3 regions of the Janthinobacterium sp. 13 genome follow, and region 2 is predicted to be linked to each of the others. Evidence: predicted binding sites of a transcription regulator. Region 2 holds the regulator's gene; each other region holds the start of a gene.
The links. Region 2 encodes sigma-54, which starts transcription at its own class of promoters, with help from an activator protein. Its sites were predicted from a motif close to TGGCANGNAANCTGCTTT; they were not measured.
Positions count from the first base shown of each region.

Region 1: prpB (methylisocitrate lyase) is a predicted target of sigma-54. The motif match lies at 3,639-3,656, and genes of this name have one in related genera.
Region 3: adh (aldehyde dehydrogenase) is a predicted target of sigma-54. The motif match lies at 2,001-2,018, and genes of this name have one in related genera.

Region 1 is NZ_PEEQ01000001.1:5,381,456-5,387,445, reverse strand. It holds gene acnD (Fe/S-dependent 2-methylisocitrate dehydratase AcnD) at 1-1,441, opposite strand, end outside; gene prpC (bifunctional 2-methylcitrate synthase/citrate synthase) at 1,453-2,607, opposite strand; gene prpB (methylisocitrate lyase) at 2,689-3,576, opposite strand; gene CLU94_RS23765 (hypothetical protein) at 3,942-4,190, opposite strand; gene CLU94_RS23760 (hypothetical protein) at 4,313-4,549, opposite strand; gene CLU94_RS23755 (MBL fold metallo-hydrolase) at 4,737-5,594, shown strand; gene CLU94_RS23745 (T6SS effector phospholipase Tle3 domain-containing protein) at 5,734-5,990, shown strand, end outside.
Region 2 is NZ_PEEQ01000001.1:2,551,674-2,557,663, reverse strand. It holds gene CLU94_RS11255 (KpsF/GutQ family sugar-phosphate isomerase) at 1-148, shown strand, start outside; gene CLU94_RS11250 (KdsC family phosphatase) at 148-681, shown strand; gene lptC (LPS export ABC transporter periplasmic protein LptC) at 724-1,335, shown strand; gene lptA (lipopolysaccharide transport periplasmic protein LptA) at 1,361-1,942, shown strand; gene lptB (LPS export ABC transporter ATP-binding protein) at 1,942-2,697, shown strand; gene CLU94_RS11230 (RNA polymerase factor sigma-54) at 2,702-4,180, shown strand; gene hpf (ribosome hibernation-promoting factor, HPF/YfiA family) at 4,250-4,612, shown strand; gene CLU94_RS11220 (enoyl-CoA hydratase/isomerase family protein) at 4,741-5,826, shown strand; gene rapZ (RNase adapter RapZ) at 5,827-5,990, opposite strand, start outside.
Region 3 is NZ_PEEQ01000001.1:2,068,066-2,074,055, forward strand. It holds gene CLU94_RS08985 (DUF779 domain-containing protein) at 1-339, opposite strand, end outside; gene adh (aldehyde dehydrogenase) at 395-1,915, opposite strand; gene CLU94_RS08995 (beta-propeller fold lactonase family protein) at 2,260-3,216, opposite strand; gene CLU94_RS09000 (TonB-dependent receptor family protein) at 3,421-5,559, shown strand; gene CLU94_RS09005 (substrate-binding periplasmic protein) at 5,619-5,990, opposite strand, start outside.

The DNA.
Region 1 (5,990 bases), 2.8 Mb from region 2:
CGCCCGACATGCCGTTGCACGAGGTGCAGGCAAACGCCACGACGCCAAAGCCCAAGTTTTCAAGCTCCGGCATCAGGCCCGCTTCCTGCAGATACAGTTCCACGGTTTTCGAGCCGGGAGCCAGCGACGATTTCACCCACGGCTTGCGGGTCAGGCCCAGGCGGTTCGCATTGCGCGCGATCAAACCGGCGGCGATCATGTTGCGCGGGTTGTTCGTGTTGGTGCAGCTGGTGATGGCCGCGATGATGACGGCGCCGTCCGGCATCTTGCCCGGTTCGTTTTCCACCATGCCGGAAATCCCGCGCGCGGCCAGCTCCGACGTCGGCACGCGGTTGTGCGGATTCGACGGACCGGCGATATTGCGCACGACGGACGACAGGTCGAAGCTCAAGACGCGCTCGTACTGCGCGTCCACCAGGCTGTCGGCCCACAGGCCCGTCTCTTTGGCGTACAGCTCCACCAGTTTCACCAGTTCGTCGTCGCGGCCCGTCAATTTCAGGTACTTGATGGTTTGCGCGTCGATGTAGAACATGGCGGCCGTGGCGCCGAACTCCGGCGCCATGTTGGAAATCGTGGCGCGGTCGCCCAGGGTCAGGTGCGCAGCGCCTTCGCCAAAGAATTCCAGGTAGGACGAGACGACCTTCTGCTTGCGCAAGAATTCCGTCAGCGCCAGCACGGTATCGGTGGCCGTGATGCCCGGCTGCGGTTTTCCCGTCAGCTTGACGCCGATGATGTCCGGCAGGCGCATCCACGAGGCGCGGCCCAGCATCACGCTTTCCGCTTCCAGGCCGCCCACGCCGATGGCGATCACGCCCAGCGCATCGACCATCGGCGTGTGCGAATCCGTGCCCACCAGCGTATCGGGATAGGCTACACCATTTTGCACCTGGATCACGGGCGACATGCGCTCAAGATTGATCTGGTGCAAGATGCCGTTGCCCGGCGGAATCACATCGACGTTCTTGAAGGCCTTCTTGGTCCAGTCGATGAAGTCGAAACGGTCTTCGTTGCGGCGGTCTTCGATGGCGCGGTTCTTGGCGAAGGCGTCGGGGTCGAAACCGCCGCATTCGACGGCCAGCGAGTGGTCCACCACCAGCTGCGTCGGCACGACGGGGTTGACGAGGGCCGGGTCGCCGCCCTGGGCCGCGATGGCGTCGCGCAGGCCGGCCAGGTCGACCAGGGCCGTCTGGCCCAGGATGTCATGGCAGACGACGCGCGCGGGGAACCATGGGAAGTCCAGGTCGCGGCGGCGTTCGATGAATTGGCTCAGCGAAGCGTTCAAGGTCGCCGGGTCGCAACGGCGCACGAGGTTTTCCGCCAGCACGCGCGAGGTGTAGGGCAAGGTGGCGTAGGCGCCTGGCTGGATCGCATCGACGGCGGCACGCGTGTCGAAGTAGTCTAGCTGGGTGCCCGGCAAGGGCTTGCGGTAAAGCGTATTCATGTTGGCGTTCATTATTTACGGTCCTTGATCGGGACGAATTCCAGGTCTTCCGGACCCACGTAGTTGGCGCTCGGGCGGATGATCTTGTTGTCGATACGCTGCTCGATGATGTGGGCAGCCCAGCCCGAGGTACGCGAGATGACGAACAGCGGCGTAAACATCGCCGTCGGCACGCCCATCATGTGGTACGACACGGCCGAGAACCAGTCCAGGTTCGGGAACATGCTCTTGATTTCCCACATGACCGATTCCAGGCGCTCGGCGATGTCGAACATTTTCGTGGAACCGGCTTCCTGCGACAGCGAACGGGCCACTTCCTTGATGACTTTATTGCGCGGGTCCGAAATCGTGTAGACGGGGTGGCCGAAGCCGATCACCACTTCCTTGTTGGCCACGCGTTCGCGGATGTCCGCTTCCGCTTCATCGGCGTTGTCGTAGCGTTTCTGGATATCCAGCGCCACTTCGTTCGCGCCGCCGTGTTTCGGACCGCGCAGCGCGCCGATGGCGCCCGTGATGGCGGAATGAATGTCCGAACCCGTGCCGGCAATGACCCGGCTGGTGAAGGTCGATGCATTGAATTCATGTTCCGCGTACAGGATCAGCGACGTGTGCATGGCTTTTTCCCACGACGCCGATGGTTTTTCGCCGTGCAGCAGGTGCAGGAAGTGGCCGCCGATCGAGTCGTCGTCCGTTTCCACTTCGATGCGCTTGCCGTTATGGCTGTAGTGGTACCAGTACAGCAGCATGGAGCCGAACGACGCCATCAGACGGTCGGCGATGTCGCGCGCGCCCGGGGCGTTATGGTCGTCCTTCTCCGGCAGGGTGCAGCCCAGCACGGACACGCCCGTGCGCATCACGTCCATCGGGTGGGCGGCGGCCGGCAGCGCTTCCAGCGCCAGTTTCACTGCCGACGGCAAGCCGCGCAGGGATTTCAACTTGGCCTTGTAGCCTTTCAGTTCAGCGGCTGTCGGCAGCTTGCCGTGCACCAGCAGGTAGGCGATTTCCTCGAACTCGCAGCTGTCGGCCACGTCCAGGATGTCATAGCCGCGATAGTGCAAATCGTTGCCGGTCTTGCCGACCGAGCACAGCGCCGTATTGCCGGCGGTGACGCCGGACAGGGCGACGGATTTTTTAGGCTTGAAAGTGGCGGCTTGCGGTGCGTTCATTGATTTCTCCAAAAATTGACTAGTCTCGGTTGCGTCACTGCGGGGCCGGCATGCGGCCCCTGCTTCTTTACTTTTCTTTACTTATTTCTTTTGCGCGGCGAACAGCGCATCGAGCTTTTGCTCGAAATCGTGATAATTGATCGATTCATACAGCTCCATGCGCGTCTGCATGGTGTCGACGACGTTCTTTTGCGTGCCGTCGCGGCGCAGCGCCTGATAGACGTTTTCCGCCGCCTTGTTCATGGCGCGGAAGGCCGACAGCGGATACAGGGCCAGGCCCACGTGGGCGCTGCGCAGTTCGTCCAAGGTGAACAGCGGCGTGGAGCCGAATTCCGTGATGTTGGCCAAAATCGGCACGTTGACGGCCTTGGCGAACGTGGCGTACATGTCCAGGTCCGTGATGGCTTCCGGGAAGATCATGTCGGCGCCCGCTTCGACGCAGGCGACGGCGCGTTCCAGCGCCGCTTCCAGGCCATCGACGGCCAGCGCATCGGTGCGCGCCATGATGACGAAGTTCGGGTCCGTACGCGCGTCGACGGCCGCCTTGATGCGGTCGACCATTTCTTCCTTGCTCACGATTTCCTTGCCCGGACGGTGACCGCAGCGCTTGGCGCCCACCTGGTCTTCGATGTGCAGGCCGGCCGCGCCGAACTTGATCATCGATTTCACCGTGCGCGCCACGTTGAAGGCGGACGAACCGAAGCCCGTGTCGGCGTCGACCAGCAGCGGCAGGTCGCACACGTCGGTGATGCGGCGGATGTCGGTCAGCACGTCGTCCAGGCTGGAAATGCCCAGGTCGGGCAAGCCCAGCGAGCCTGCCGCGACGCCGCCGCCGGACAGGTAGATGGCTTTATAGCCGGCGCGCTTGGCCAGCAAGGCGTGGTTGGCGTTGATGGCGCCGACGACTTGCAACGGGGATTCTTCCTGGACGGCCTTGCGGAATGCGGCACCTGCGGAGTATTGAGTCATGTGTTCACCTTATGGGTTTCGGATGGTCCCGAATGTTTCACGGAGTGGCTATGAACATCAGTATTGCAAATGCCGTGCCAGGCCGGCGCGGCGCGGCGAACAACACGTGACGGCAGAGTGAAAACAGGCGACAAGGGGCCAGCCAGCGCTGCTCCGGGGCTGTCACGCCAGGGAACAACGATGTCACGTTTGTCCCGTACGATGTTTCATTATCGTTTCATAATTTCATTTTGAAACATTACATTGAAACATGCAACAACGCTGGCTGAAAAGATGGGGACAGGCACACGCGCCGCCGGTAGCGCGCAAAAAAAACAGCCGGCGGATGCCGGCTGCGGGAACACGATGACTAAAAAAATAAAGAACTAGGCCAGCCGCACCAGCGGATTGGCGATGATGTTGTCGATCTGGCGCACGGCTTCTTCGCAGGCGGCGGCAATGGCGCCCTCCTCGTCGTCGCGCACGAATTGCATGGTCGAGCCTTCGAATACTTCCAGGCCTTCGGCCGTGGCGCGCTCGATGTCGCAACTGGCCGACCATTTGCCGTCGGTGGTGGGCACGGCCAAGGGAACGATTTCCCAGCCTTTATAGTGAATTTTAGAACTGCTATCCATGGGTGCCTCCTTCGTGACTGACTCAATAGTGGAAATCGTAGCATGAAGCGCGGCTGGCAGCGACGTGTTTCACGCGCCAGCCTTGGTCAGGCTCACTTTCGGGCTAAACGATTTACGCTGGCTCAAGGGCGCAGCAGATTATCGACTTCCGTCCTGGCCACTTGCAGGCCCGCCGTGCAAGCCGTTTCGGGGGCCGCGTAGCCGCCCAGGGTGCGGCTGCGCGTGATCGCCTGCGCTTCCGGCTCGCCTTCGCGCTGCAGGCGGTAGGTAAAATCCCATAAATCGTCGTTATCCTTTTGCGGGGTCACGGAAATCGTAAAACCGCGGTACTGTTCGCTGCGTGCAGTGATATCGTTCATGAATTCCTCCTTGGAAGAATGAGGTTACCATGCTGCAAGCGCCGGGGTGCGCACGGCTGTGACGGCCGCATGCCTGCTCCCTTATTTGTTTTTCGCATGTTAAATGTGAATTTACAACATTTTTTTAGCGAACTCTGGCGATATAATGCCATTCCCTGTCCGCCCATTGCCCTCCCTTGCCGCCGTGATGACTCCACAAATCCAAGCTTTCTTCGACCCCGCCACCGCCACCGTCACCTATATCGTGTATGAGGCCGACGGGCGGGACTGCGCCATCATCGATTCCGTGCTCGACTACGATCCCAAGGCGGGCCGCACCTCGACCGCCTCGGCCGACAAGGTGATCGCCTTCGTGCGCGAGCACGGCTTGCAGTGCCGCTGGCTGCTGGAAACCCATGCGCATGCGGATCACCTGTCCGCCGCGCCCTACCTGCAGCAGCAGTTGGGCGGCGACGTGGCCATCGGCGCCGCCATCCAGACGGTGCAGCAGGCCTTCGCCGCCGTCTACCACCAGGGCGAGGCCAAGGCCGACGGCTCGCAGTTCGACCAGCTGTTCGCGCCCGACCAGGTATTCCATATCGGCGCATTGGAAGTGCGCGCGCTGCATGTGCCCGGCCACACGCCGGCCGACCTGGCGTACCAGATCGGCGACGCCGTGTTTGTCGGCGACACCCTGTTCATGCCGGACGTGGGCTCGGCCCGCTGCGACTTCCCCGGCGGCTCCGCTGCGCTGCTGTATCGCTCCGCGCAGCGCCTGCTGTCGCTGCCGCCGCAGACCCGGCTGTTCATGTGCCACGACTACCCGCCCAACGGCCGCGAGGCGCGCTGGGAAGTGACGGTGGCCGAACAGCGCGCCGGCAACATTCACTTGCGCGACGGCATCACGGAAGAACAATTCGTGGCCATGCGCACCAGCCGCGACGCCACCCTGGACATGCCGACATTGATCCTGCCCGCCATCCAGGTCAACATCAACGCGGGCAAGCTGCCCGAGCCGGAAGACAACGGCGTGCGCTACCTCAAAATACCGCTGAACGCGATCTGATTCCCCCGGCATTCCCCGCCCGCCGCGCTTCCTTTCTTGACACCACGCAAGTCCCACCTCAGGCAATCCGCATACAGTGCAGATTGCCTGAGTTCGCTTGGGCGCCGCTTTTCATCTTTCACGTTGACGGAGCGCCCGCATGTCGCCCGACCCTACGCTAGCTGGCAATTGCATCCTGCTCGCCGAAGCCGAAGGCACGACCTTGTTCAGCCATGCGCTGCTCCAGGCCGTCACGCGCCTGCCCCGTCCCGGCATCGTCATCTTCGTGCATGGCGTCAATTCTGACGGCGAATGGTATGAGCAGGCCGAACAAGGGCTGTGCGCCGGCCTAAATGCGCGCCTGAAACGCCGCGACGAGGATCTGGCGATCCCGGGCCCGGCGGCCGGACAGATGCA
Region 2 (5,990 bases):
GCGCAGCATCGCGCCCGAACGCCTGGCCGTCGATGCCGTGGCCGTGATGGAGCAGTTCCGCATCAACCAGATGCTGGTCGTCGATGCCGACGGCAAGCTGGTGGGCGCGCTGCATATCCATGATCTGACGCAAGCGAAGGTGATCTGATGGACAGCGTGGCGGACAACCTGGCGCGGGCGGCCAAGGTCAAACTGATGATCTTTGACGTCGATGGCGTGCTCACCGACGGCAGCCTGCATTTCGGCCCGGACGGCGAGATGATGAAAACGTTTAATGTGTATGATGGCCTGGGCATCAAGCTGCTGCAGGAATCGGGCGTGCAGACGGCCATCATCAGCGCGCGCCGCTCGGCCATCACGGCGCGCCGCGCGCAAGACCTGGGCATTACCCATGTGCACCAGGGCGGCCACGACAAGCTGACGCCGTTTCGCGAATTGCTGGCGCTGACGGGCTTGACGGAAGAGCAATGTGGCTATATCGGCGACGACGTCATCGACGCGCCCATCCTGAAGCGCGTGGGCTTTGCCGTCAGCGTGCCGGGCGGGCGTCCGGAGGCGCAGGGCCTGGCCCACCATGTGACGCAGGCCGGCGGCGGCCGCGGCGCGGTGCGCGAGATCTGCGAATTCCTGCTGCGCGCCCAGGACAACTATGCGCGCGTCATGGCGCCGTTCCTGGAGTGAGGCGCGCCGCCTCGCCAGTGACCTTTGAAAGAGTGAAGCCCTATGCGTAAGCCAGGAGGCGCCCATCGCTGGCGCATGATTTTTACCGTGCTGGGCGCGGTTGTCGTCGCGCTGGGCAGCTTTTGGCTGCTCGAGGTGATGAACAAGAATGGCCAGGACATCACGGCCAGCAAGCATCTGGATGAACCCGACTATTTCATCACCAATTTCAGCATGGTGCGCATGGACTTGACGGGCAAGCCCAGCTATATCGTGTCGGGCACCAAGCTCACGCATTATCCGCTGGACGATTCGTCCGATATCGACCAGCCCTTCGTGCGCAAGCTCACGCCAGGCATGCCGCCGATGAACATGAATGCGGAATTGGCGCATATCGACCAGGACAATACCCGGCTGCAACTGCACCGCAAGGTCGTGATCGACCGCGTGGCCAGTCCGAAGGCGCAGAACCTGACGGTCAAGACGGAAGCGCTGACGGTGTTCCCGGACGAGGAAAGAATGGAAACGGACGTGCCTGTCGATATCCTGACGGGCGCCTCGCGCATCAATGGCGTCGGCATGAAGGCGAATAACGCCACCGGCGTGGTGGAAGTGCAGAATGCGCTGCGCATGGTACTCCCGCCGAAACCGCGCCCGGCCGCGGCGGCAAAATGACAGAATGAAACAAGGAAACCATACTATGAAGAACATCTTGCTGTTGACCGTATTTTCGCTGGCCATCATGGGCGTGGCGCATGCCGAGAAGGCCGATTCCGAGAAGGAAGCCGTCATCACGGCACGCAGCGGCCACGTCGATGACGTCAAGCAGGTGCGCACCCTGACGGGCGACGTCGTGCTGGTCAAGGGGACCCTGACCATGAAGGCGGGCCGGGCTCTGATCACGGAAGACCCGCAAGGCTACCAGTTCATCACCTTCTGGGCCGATCCCGGCAAGCTTGCGACCTTCCGCCAGAAGCGCGATGGCGCGGGCGACCTGTGGGTCGAAGGCGAGGCGGAGCGCGTGGAATACGACAACAAGACGGAAGTGGTGAAGCTGTTTTCCAGAGCCAAGCTGACGCGCCTGGAAGGCGCGAAAGTCACCGATGTGGCCAATGGCGCTTTCATCTCGTATGACAGCCGCAAGGAAGAATTTGCGATGGAAAATTCCAACAGCGGCACCAGCACCGCCGATGGCGGCAGCGTGCGCATGGTGATCCAGCCGAAGACCAAGGCGCCGGCAGCGGAGAAAGCGCCGGCCACGCCCGCGCCAGGAAAGAAATAATGGAAAATACACGTTGCGGCAGCACCCTGATCGTTCGCGGGCTGCAAAAAACCTATGGCAAGCGGCAAGTCGTGCATGATGTTTCGCTACAAGTCGAATGCGGCGAAGTGGTGGGCTTGCTGGGCCCGAACGGCGCCGGCAAGACTACCTCGTTCTACATGATTGTCGGCCTGGTGCCGTCCGATGGCGGCAGCATCGATATCAGCGGCGTGGATATCTCCAGCCTGCCGATCCACCGCCGCGCGCAGATGGGCCTGTCCTACCTGCCGCAGGAAGCGTCCGTCTTCCGCAAGCTGACGGTGGAAGACAATATCCGCGCCGTGCTGGAAATCCAGACCGTCGAAGGCCGTCCGCTGACGAAGGCCGAGATCGAGGAGCGGCTGGATAAATTGCTGGCCGACTTGCAGATTGAAAAGCTGCGCGAGAACCAGGCGCTGTCCCTGTCCGGTGGCGAACGCCGCCGCGTGGAAATCGCCCGCGCGCTGGCCACCGATCCCCGTTTCGTGCTGCTCGACGAGCCGTTCGCCGGCGTCGATCCGATCGCCGTGATCGAGATCCAGCGCATTGTGCGTTTCTTGAAGGAGCGCAATATCGGCGTGCTGATTACCGATCATAATGTGCGCGAGACGCTGGGTATTTGCGACCGCGCCTACATCATCAACCAGGGCTCGGTGCTGGCGTCGGGACGCCCCGACGACATCATTGCGAACGAGTCGGTACGCCGGGTCTATCTGGGCGAACACTTCCGCATGTAAGCCAATGAAACAATCATTGCAGCTGCGCACTTCGCAGCACCTGGCACTGACGCCGCAGTTGCAGCAATCGATACGCCTGTTGCAATTGTCTACTCTGGAATTGCACCAGGAACTCGAGCAATTGCTGACGGACAATCCCTTGCTCGAACGCCTCGACGATCCGCTCGACCGCTCGCTGCGCCTGCTGTCCGACGGGGCCTTGAGTTCCACGGCCGCGCCGGCCGAAGCGCCGCCCCAGCCGCCAGGCCAGGAGGCGCCCGCGGCGCCGGCCGAAGCGGAGGCGTTTGACGGCGAGGGGGGCGACAGCCCGGTCGCCGCGGATGGCGGCGACAGCGACTGGAGTGAGGCGAGCCGGGGCAAGGCGCCCGACGACGAAGATTCGCGTCCGCAATTGGAGGCCCATCACTGCACTCTGCGCGAACACCTGATGGAGCAGATGCGCGTGACGGTGCTCGAATTGCGCGACCGCGCGCTGGTCGAGCTGATCATCGACGCGCTCGACGACAATGGCTACCTGGAAGAGTCGCTCGACGACATCCTGGCGCGCCTGCCGGAAGAGCTGGAAATCGACGCCGACGAGATGCGCACGGCCTTGTCGCTGCTGCAAAGTTTCGATCCGCCGGGCGTGGGCGCGCGCAACGCGTCCGAATGCCTGGCCCTGCAAATCAAGCGCTTGCCGCACATCGCCATGGTGACGCGGCGCATGGCCCTCGTCATCGTGGAAAAGCACCTGGCCTGGTTTGCCCAGCGCGATTTCAACAAGCTGAAAAAAGCCCTCGATTGCGACGATGAAGACTTGCGCGAAGCGCAGACGGTGATTCGCCAGTGCAATCCGCATCCGGGCGCCGTGTTCGCCTCGGACGTGTCCGATTACGTGGTGCCCGACGTCGTCGTCAAGCGCGCGCGCAATGGCTGGCAAGTCACCCTGAACAACGACGTCATGCCGCGCCTGCGCGTCAACGCCATGTACGCCAACTTGCTCAAGCAGGGCAAGGGGGAGGGCGCCATGGGCGCACAGTTGCAGGAGGCCAAGTGGCTGATCAAGAACATGCGCCAGCGCTTCGACACGATCCTGCGCGTGGCGCAGGCGATAGTAGAAAGACAAAAGAACTTTTTCTCGCATGGGGCCGTTGCCATGCGCCCCCTTGTGCTCCGTGAAATAGCTGATACACTGGGTTTACACGAGAGTACTATCTCGCGGGTAACAACTCAAAAGTACATGCTGACCCCGCACGGCATGTTCGAGTTGAAATATTTCTTTGGTAGCCACGTCGCCACCGAAGCGGGGGGCGAAGCGTCATCGACGGCGATACGGGCATTGATCGTGCAACTGACAGGAGCAGAAGACCCTAAAAATCCTTTATCCGACAGTAAGATTGCGGACATGCTGGGGGAACAAGGCATGGTGATTGCGCGACGTACTGTTGCCAAATACCGGGAAGCATTAAAAATTCCGCCAGTGAGCCTGCGTAAGTGTTTGTAAGTTTTTTTCGGTTCCTCTGCGGGCCGGATAGGATGGACCGCACGAACCCGATCATCTTTAGGAGTGTGTATGAATCTCACCATCAGCGGACATCATCTCGAAGTGACACCAGCCATCCGTGAATACGTACAAACGAAGCTGGAGCGCGTGAAACGTCATTTCGATCAAGTCATCGATATCGCCGTGATTCTGACCGTGGATAACCTCAAAGAGAAAGAAAAACGTCAAAAGGCTGAAGTCAACCTGCGTTTGAGCGGCAAGACTGTCTATGTGGAAAGCTTGGCGCACGACCTGTACGCCGCGATCGATACCCTGATCGACAAGCTCGATAGGCAAGTGATGAAATACAAAACCAAAGTGCAAGGGCACGGTAAAGAGGCGATCAAGCATCTGCCAGACAACTCCGAGGAAGAAGCCGTCGTCGCCGTCTAAGGCCACCCGCTTCCAGCAGTTGTGATCAACTAAGGGCGCACATTGCGCCCTTTTTTGCGCCCAGCGGAACGCAATGTTCCCCGCGCAGGCATTAGAATATTCGCACTTTCACTTCTTTCCTGCCTGCCATGAGCGACTTCGTCCAGACTTCCATCCGCAACCGCACCGGGCACATCGTGCTCGACCGTCCGAAAGCCTTGAATTCCCTGTCGCTGGAGATGGTGCGCGCCCTGAGCTCGGCCCTGCTGGCCTGGCGCGACGATCCGCAGGTGGACGCCGTCGTGATCCGCTCCAGCAGCGACAAAGCCCTGTGCGCCGGTGGCGACATCCGTTTCTTTTACGATGCGGGCCTGGCCACGCCGCAAGGCGGCAGCGCCCTGCTGGAAGATTTCTTTACGGAAGAATATGCTTTAAATCATTTAATTCATTTCTACCCGAAACCGTATATCGCCGTGATGGATGGCGTGGTGATGGGCGGCGGCATGGGCGTGGCGCAAGCCGGGCCAGGCAACCGCTTGCGCATCGTGACGGGCCGCACGCGCATGGCCATGCCGGAAGTCAATATTGGCCTGTTTCCGGACGTGGGCGGCAGTTATTTCCTGTCCCGCCTGGCCGGCCAGCTGGGCCTGTACCTGGGCTTGACGGGCTTGACGATCAACGCGGCCGACGCCCTGTACACGGGCCTGGCCGATGTCTACCTGCCCGAAGCGCAGATGGGGGCGCTGCTGGACCTGTTTGAATCGACGCCGGGCGAGGCCTTGCCGGTGGCCATCAAGGCGCTGGCGGCGCCATTCCAGGCCGAGGCAGGCGTTTCTCCCCTGGCCACGGCGCGCGCGGCGCTGGACCGCCATTTCAGCGCCGGTTCGGTGGCGGCCATCATGGCCTCGCTGGCGCAGGACGACAGTGCGTTCGCCGCCAAGGCGCTGGCGGCCATGCGCCTGCGTTCGCCCTTGATGATGTCGGTGACCCTGGAATTGCTGCAGCGGGGCGCCCACCTGGGCGTGGCCGATTGCCTGCGCCTGGAGCGCACGGTGGTACGCCATAATTTCGAACATGGCGAAGTGCTCGAGGGCGTGCGCGCCCTGGTGGTCGACAAGGACAATGCCCCTCGCTGGAACCCCGCCAGCCTGGACGAAGTCGACGCGGCCATGGTGGCGCGCTTCTTTACGCCCGTCTGGCCGGCTGCGGCGCATCCGCTGCGCCACCTCGATTAATTAGCTGCGCTCGCGGTGGCGCAGAACCACGCGCTCGTTGGGGCCGAAGTATTGCGCCAGCCGCTCCGCCATGTACACGGAGCGGTGCTGGCCGCCCGTGCAACCGAGGGCTACCGTCAGGTAGCTGCGGTTGTCGGACTTGAATGACGGCAACCATTTCTCGA
Region 3 (5,990 bases), 480 kb from region 2:
ATCGGTGAACAGGCGCGAGCGCGTCAAAAAGCGCTTGCCCGTGCCGTTGTCGAGTGAAAACATGCCGCCATTGCCATCGACCACATCGATAATCAACTGGGTATGCTCCCAGTACTCGAATTGCTCGAGTCCCATGTAGAACGGTGTGCCATTCAAATTGCCGAGATAAATGTCGGTGTCGCTGACATCGAACTCGCCCAGCGCGTAGCACATGGGCGCACTGCCGTCGCAGCAGCCGCCCGACTGGAAAAACATCAGCGGGCCGTGACGCTGGCGCAACTTGTCCATCATTTCCAGCGCCGCATCGGTGGCGACCACCCGGGCAATTGCTGCACTCATGGCATCCCTTTCTGCGCGCCGCGCCTGGACTGCAGGCGCGGCGCCTGTTGCCGGTTTAGAAGAAGCCCAGCGCTTTCGGGCTATAGCTCACCAGCAAGTTCTTCGTTTGCTGGTAATGGTCGAGCATCATCTTGTGGTTTTCGCGGCCGATACCCGATTGCTTGTAGCCGCCGAACGCGGCGTGGGCCGGATACAGGTGGTAGCAATTGGTCCACACGCGGCCCGCCTGGATGGCGCGTCCCATGCGGAAGGCGCGCGAACCGTCGCGCGTCCACAGGCCGGCGCCCAGGCCGTACAAGGTATCGTTGGCAATCGCCAGCGCGTCGGCCTCATCCTTGAAGGTGGTCACGGACACGACGGGTCCGAAGATCTCTTCCTGGAAGATGCGCATCTTGTTATTGCCCTTGAACACGGTCGGACGCACGTAATAGCCGCCTTCCAGGTCGCCCGCCTGCGTGTTGCGCTCGCCACCGGCCAGCACTTCCGCGCCTTCCTGGCGGCCGATGTCGAGGTAGGACAGGATTTTCTCCAGCTGCTCCTGCGACGCCTGGGCGCCGATCATGGTGGCAGAGTCGAGCGGATTGCCCTGCTTGATGGCAGCCACGCGTTTCAAGGCCCGTTCGATGAATTTCTCGTAGATCGATTCCTGGATCAGCACGCGCGATGGGCAGGTGCACACTTCGCCTTGATTCAGCGCAAACATCGCAAAACCTTCCAGGCACTTGTCGAAATAATCATCGTCGGCATCCATCACGTCTTCAAAGAAGATGTTCGGCGACTTGCCGCCCAGTTCCAGGGTGACGGGAATCAGGTTTTGCGCCGCATAGCCCATGATCAGACGGCCCGTGCCCGTTTCACCCGTAAAGGCGATCTTGGCGATGCGCTTGCTCGACGCCAGCGGCTTGCCCGCTTCCAGGCCGAAACCATTGATGATGTTCAGCACGCCAGGCGGCAGCAAGTCGCCGATCAGCTCGATCAACACCATGATGGAAGCCGGAGTCTGCTCGGCCGGTTTCAAGACGACGCAATTGCCGGCGGCCAGGGCTGGCGCCAGTTTCCACACGGCCATCAGGATAGGGAAATTCCACGGGATGATCTGGCCCACGACGCCCAGCGGCTCATGGTAGTGATAGGCATAGGTTTCCGCATCGATTTGTGCGACGGAACCTTCCTGGGCGCGGATGCAGCCGGCGAAGTAACGGAAATGGTCGATGGCCAGCGGAATGTCGGCATTCATCGTTTCGCGGATCGGCTTGCCGTTGTCGATGGTTTCCGCCGTGGCGATCAGGCTCAGGTTCTGTTCGATGCGGTCGGCGATGCGGTTCAGGATATTGGCGCGCTCGGCAGGCGAAGTCTTGCCCCATGCCTCCTTGGCGGCGTGCGCGGCGTCCAGCGCCAGCTCGACGTCTTCCGTCGTGGAACGGGCGATTTCGCAAAACGGCAAGCCCGTGATCGGGGTGATGTTAGGAAAGTATTCACCTTTTACTGGTGCAACGAATTTGCCGCCGATGTAATTGTCATAGCGTTGTTTGAAGGGATTGGCTACGCCCAGTTTGCTGATGTCTGCGAGATTCATGTCGTCCTCTATCGGGTTAATTAGAATGGAAATACTTAATTAAAATCAAACGTCCTGGTACAGATGGGGTGAGTACACGGAGTCTTCCGCAAATGCCGTGCCAGCTCGCCGTCCCACTACAAACTTAGCCGGTTTTGCCCCCGTTACAAGGGCGTGGCGTCAATCCCGGCCCGCTTTTCAGCGCATGCCCCGGACTTGGGTGGGGGCGTGGCTCTGTTTGCGTTTTGAACAAGGTGGCGGCATCCTGTTCCAATCCGGGCCAGCCCTGCTTTGCCGCCACGCCGCCGCTGCACAATGGAACAGGTGTACCAGACTGGAACACCTGCGCCTGTGCCATGAAGGAATCAACGAATCACCACGCCCCATGGCAATTCACCCACGGCAATATCGGCCACCTTGCGCGCGCTGGCCGTGTCGATGACGGACACGCTGTTCGAGCGGCCATTGGCCACGTACAGCTTGGCGCCGTCCGGCGTGATGGCCATGTTCCACGGGCGCTTGCCGACGCCAATCGTGGCCGTGACCTGATTGCTGGCCGTGTCGATCACCATCACCGTTCCGTCGATGCCGTTCGAGACATACACCTGTTTGCCGCCGGGATGGACGGCGATGCCATTCGCATTCTTGCCCGCTGGAATGGTGGCAATCGCCTTGCGCGCGGCCATGTCGATCACGTAGACGGCATTGACCAGTTCGCACGCCACGTAGGCGCGGCCCGAGTCCGGACTGAAACCGATGCCGCGCGGCCGCAATCCCACGGCGATGGAAGCGACCTGGCGGCGTTGCGCCACATCAATGACATCGACTTGCTCCGCCTCTTCCGCGCTGACCAGCAGCCAGCGCCCATCCGGGCTGAAGACGGCGTGTTCCGGATTGCGTCCCTGCACCTTGATATCGGCGAGCAAGGTACCTGTCTGGCCATCGAGCAAGGCCACGCTATTGTTTTCCTCGACGGCAACGGCCACGTGACTACCGTCTTGCGAGGCACTGACGCCTTCGGGCGACTTGCCCAGCGCCACCGTGCGCACGGGCGCGCCGCCAGCATTGTCGATCAGCAGCAAGGCGCTGCTGGCGGCATCCGTGACAAACAATTGCCGCCCGGCGGGGTCGGCGGCGATGCCACGCGGACGCTTGCCTGCGGCGATCTGGCGCACCACCTGGTCGGTCGCCGTGTCGATCACGCTCAAGGTGCCCGACTTTTCATTGGGAACGTAGGCAAAAGGAGCGGCCTGGACAGCGGTGCTGGCGAGCGCCGGCAGCAGCCAGCACACCTGGCGCAAGCGCGAGAAGAAGTTGGGCATAATCACCTTTTCAATGGCAAAACGAGGGAAAAGCGCGCCGCATCGGCGCCTCTGACAATTACCGTATGCAAACGCCGTGCCACTGACACGCGTATAATTTCAGCCCACCAATGGAGACATGGCAGGCATATTGCTTGATACACCTACGCAGACCTGTACCGCGCACGCGATCAAGCAGGCTTTTATTCACATTGGAGAATCCGCATGCAGCATCGTTTCCGCCTGAACACCATCGCCAGCCTGTTTGTCGCCGGCAGCGCCACCCTCGCCCCCCACGTCTTTGCCGCCGAGGCAGCTGCCCCGGCCAACGGACAATTCATGGATACGGTGGTCGTCAGCGGCAGCCGCATCGCCCACCCCAGCCAGGAAGTGCCGGCGTCCATCGACGTGGTCGACAGCGCGCGCATCCAGGATGGCCAAATCCGCGTCAACGCGTCGGAAGCGCTGGCCGCCGTGCCGGGCCTGGTCGTGCAAAACCGCCAGAACTACGCACAAGACTTGCAAATCTCGTCGCGCGGCTTCGGCGCCCGCTCGGCCTTCGGCGTGCGCGGCGTCAAGCTGATCAGCGATGGCATTCCCGCCAGCATGCCCGACGGCCAGGGCCAGGCCGCCACCTTCAACCTCGATACGGCCGAGCGCATCGAAGTGCTGCGCGGACCGTTTTCTGCCATCTACGGCAACCATTCGGGCGGCGTGATCCAGCTGTTTTCCAAGGATGGACAAAATCCCCCTTCCGTCGAACTGAATGTGACGGGCGGCAGCTACGGCACCAGCAAGGTGGACTTGACGGCGCAAGGCCAGGCAGGCGGCATCGGCTACGTGCTCGACGGCTCGCGCTTCCGCACGGACGGCTTCCGCGACCACAGCGCCGCCACGCGCGAACAAGCGTTCGGCAAGATCACCGTCAAGCCCACCGCGGACAGCAAGCTGACCATCGTCGCCAACAGCTTGCACCAAGGCAACACGCAAGATCCGCTGGGCGCCACTTGGCCCACGTTTGCCGCCAACCCGCGCGCCGGCGAAATCGACACGACGGACACGCAAAACCCGAAACGCACCCTGGCCGACCGCTACAACACCCGCAAGAGCATCGACCACCAGCAGATCGGCGCCACTTATGAACAGTCGTTCGGCGATGACCGCCTGCACGTGATGGTGTATGGCGGCAACCGCGACGTGATCCAGTACCAGGCGTTTACCAAGGGATTCCAGGCGCCGCCCAGCCATTCGGGCGGCGTGGTCGATTTCCAGCGCCAGTTCTATGGCATCGACACCAACTGGCTGCACGTGAACCAGCTGGCCGGAGGCAAGCTGAGCACGACTATCGGCATCGACTATGGCCGCTCCAGCGACGACCGTACCGGCTATGAAAATTTCATTGGCAATAGCTTTGGCGTAAAAGGCAAGCTGCGCCGCGACGAGCAGGATGTCGTCTCCAGCCTCGATCCGTATATCCAGGCGGAATGGCAAGGCGGCCCGTGGCTGCTCAGCGCAGGTATGCGCTACAGCAAGATGAAAGTGGCTGTCGACGACCATTTCCTCAGCAACGGCAACGATAGCGGCAGCCTGGAATTCAGCCACACGACGCCCGTGCTGGGCCTGCTGTATAAACTGACGCCGAACGTCAACGTCTACGCCAGCGCCGCGCGCGGTTTCGAAGCGCCCACCCTGAATGAACTGTTTTACTCGGGCACAGGCGGCGGCTTCAATTTCAACTTGAAGCCCGCCACCAGCACCAACCTGGAAGCCGGTGTCAAGGCCAGGATCGCCAACAACACGCACGTGAATGCGGCCTTGTTCCAGATCAAGACCAACGACGAACTGGTGGTCGACAAGTCCAGCGGCGGGCGCACCAGCTATCGCAATGGGGGTAAAACCTTGCGCCAGGGCATGGAAGTGTCGCTGGATTCGAACCTGCCATATGGCTTCACGACCAAAGTGGCGCTCACCAGCCTGCATGCCGTGTATGACCAGGCATTTGGCGGCGTGCGCGAAGGCAGCCGCTTGCCGGGCGTACCCAGCGCCAACCTGTTTGCGGAGCTGGCCTGGAAAGATACGTTCGACCGCTTTGGCGCAGCGCTGGAAAGCGTGGCCAGCAACCAGGTCTACGCGGAAGACAGCAACATCGAAAAACCGGCGCCCGGCTACACGGTATTCAATGCGCGCGTCAACGCCAGGCAAAACGTGGGCAATTGGCGCTTCAAGGAGTTTGCCCGCCTGAACAACCTGTTCGACAAGACCTACGTGGGTTCCGTCATCGTCGGTGACAGTAACAAGCGCTACTATGAAGCGGCGCCGGGACGCAATTGGTTGCTGGGCGTCAGCGCCCAATATAGTTTCTAAAACTAAAAAGCCCGCGCCTCTTCCGATGCGCGGGCTTTATTGTCATTCAACATGGCCTGCTACGGCCGTGCTTCCTTCACCCCATATTTCTCGAAGATGGCTTTCAATTCGCCGCTGGCCGCCATTTCGTTCATGGCTGCCTGCAGCAACTTGCCCACGTCGAGCTGCTGGCGGCTGACGGCCAGGCCCACCGCCCAGCCCGCACGCGGCAGGCGGGCGAACGCCACTTCGCTCATGGGGAAAGCGGGATCGCTTTTCAGTACCGATTCGATTTCCGAACGGTTGGCCAGCACGGCGTCGAGCTTGCCCGCCTGCAATTGCTGCAAGGCTTCGGCTGCCGTATCGAAGATGCGCACGTCGTCGCGGTACTTGCCATTGTCTTCGCCCAGCATCAGCATGGCCGCGATCGACACCTTTTCCACGCCGATGCG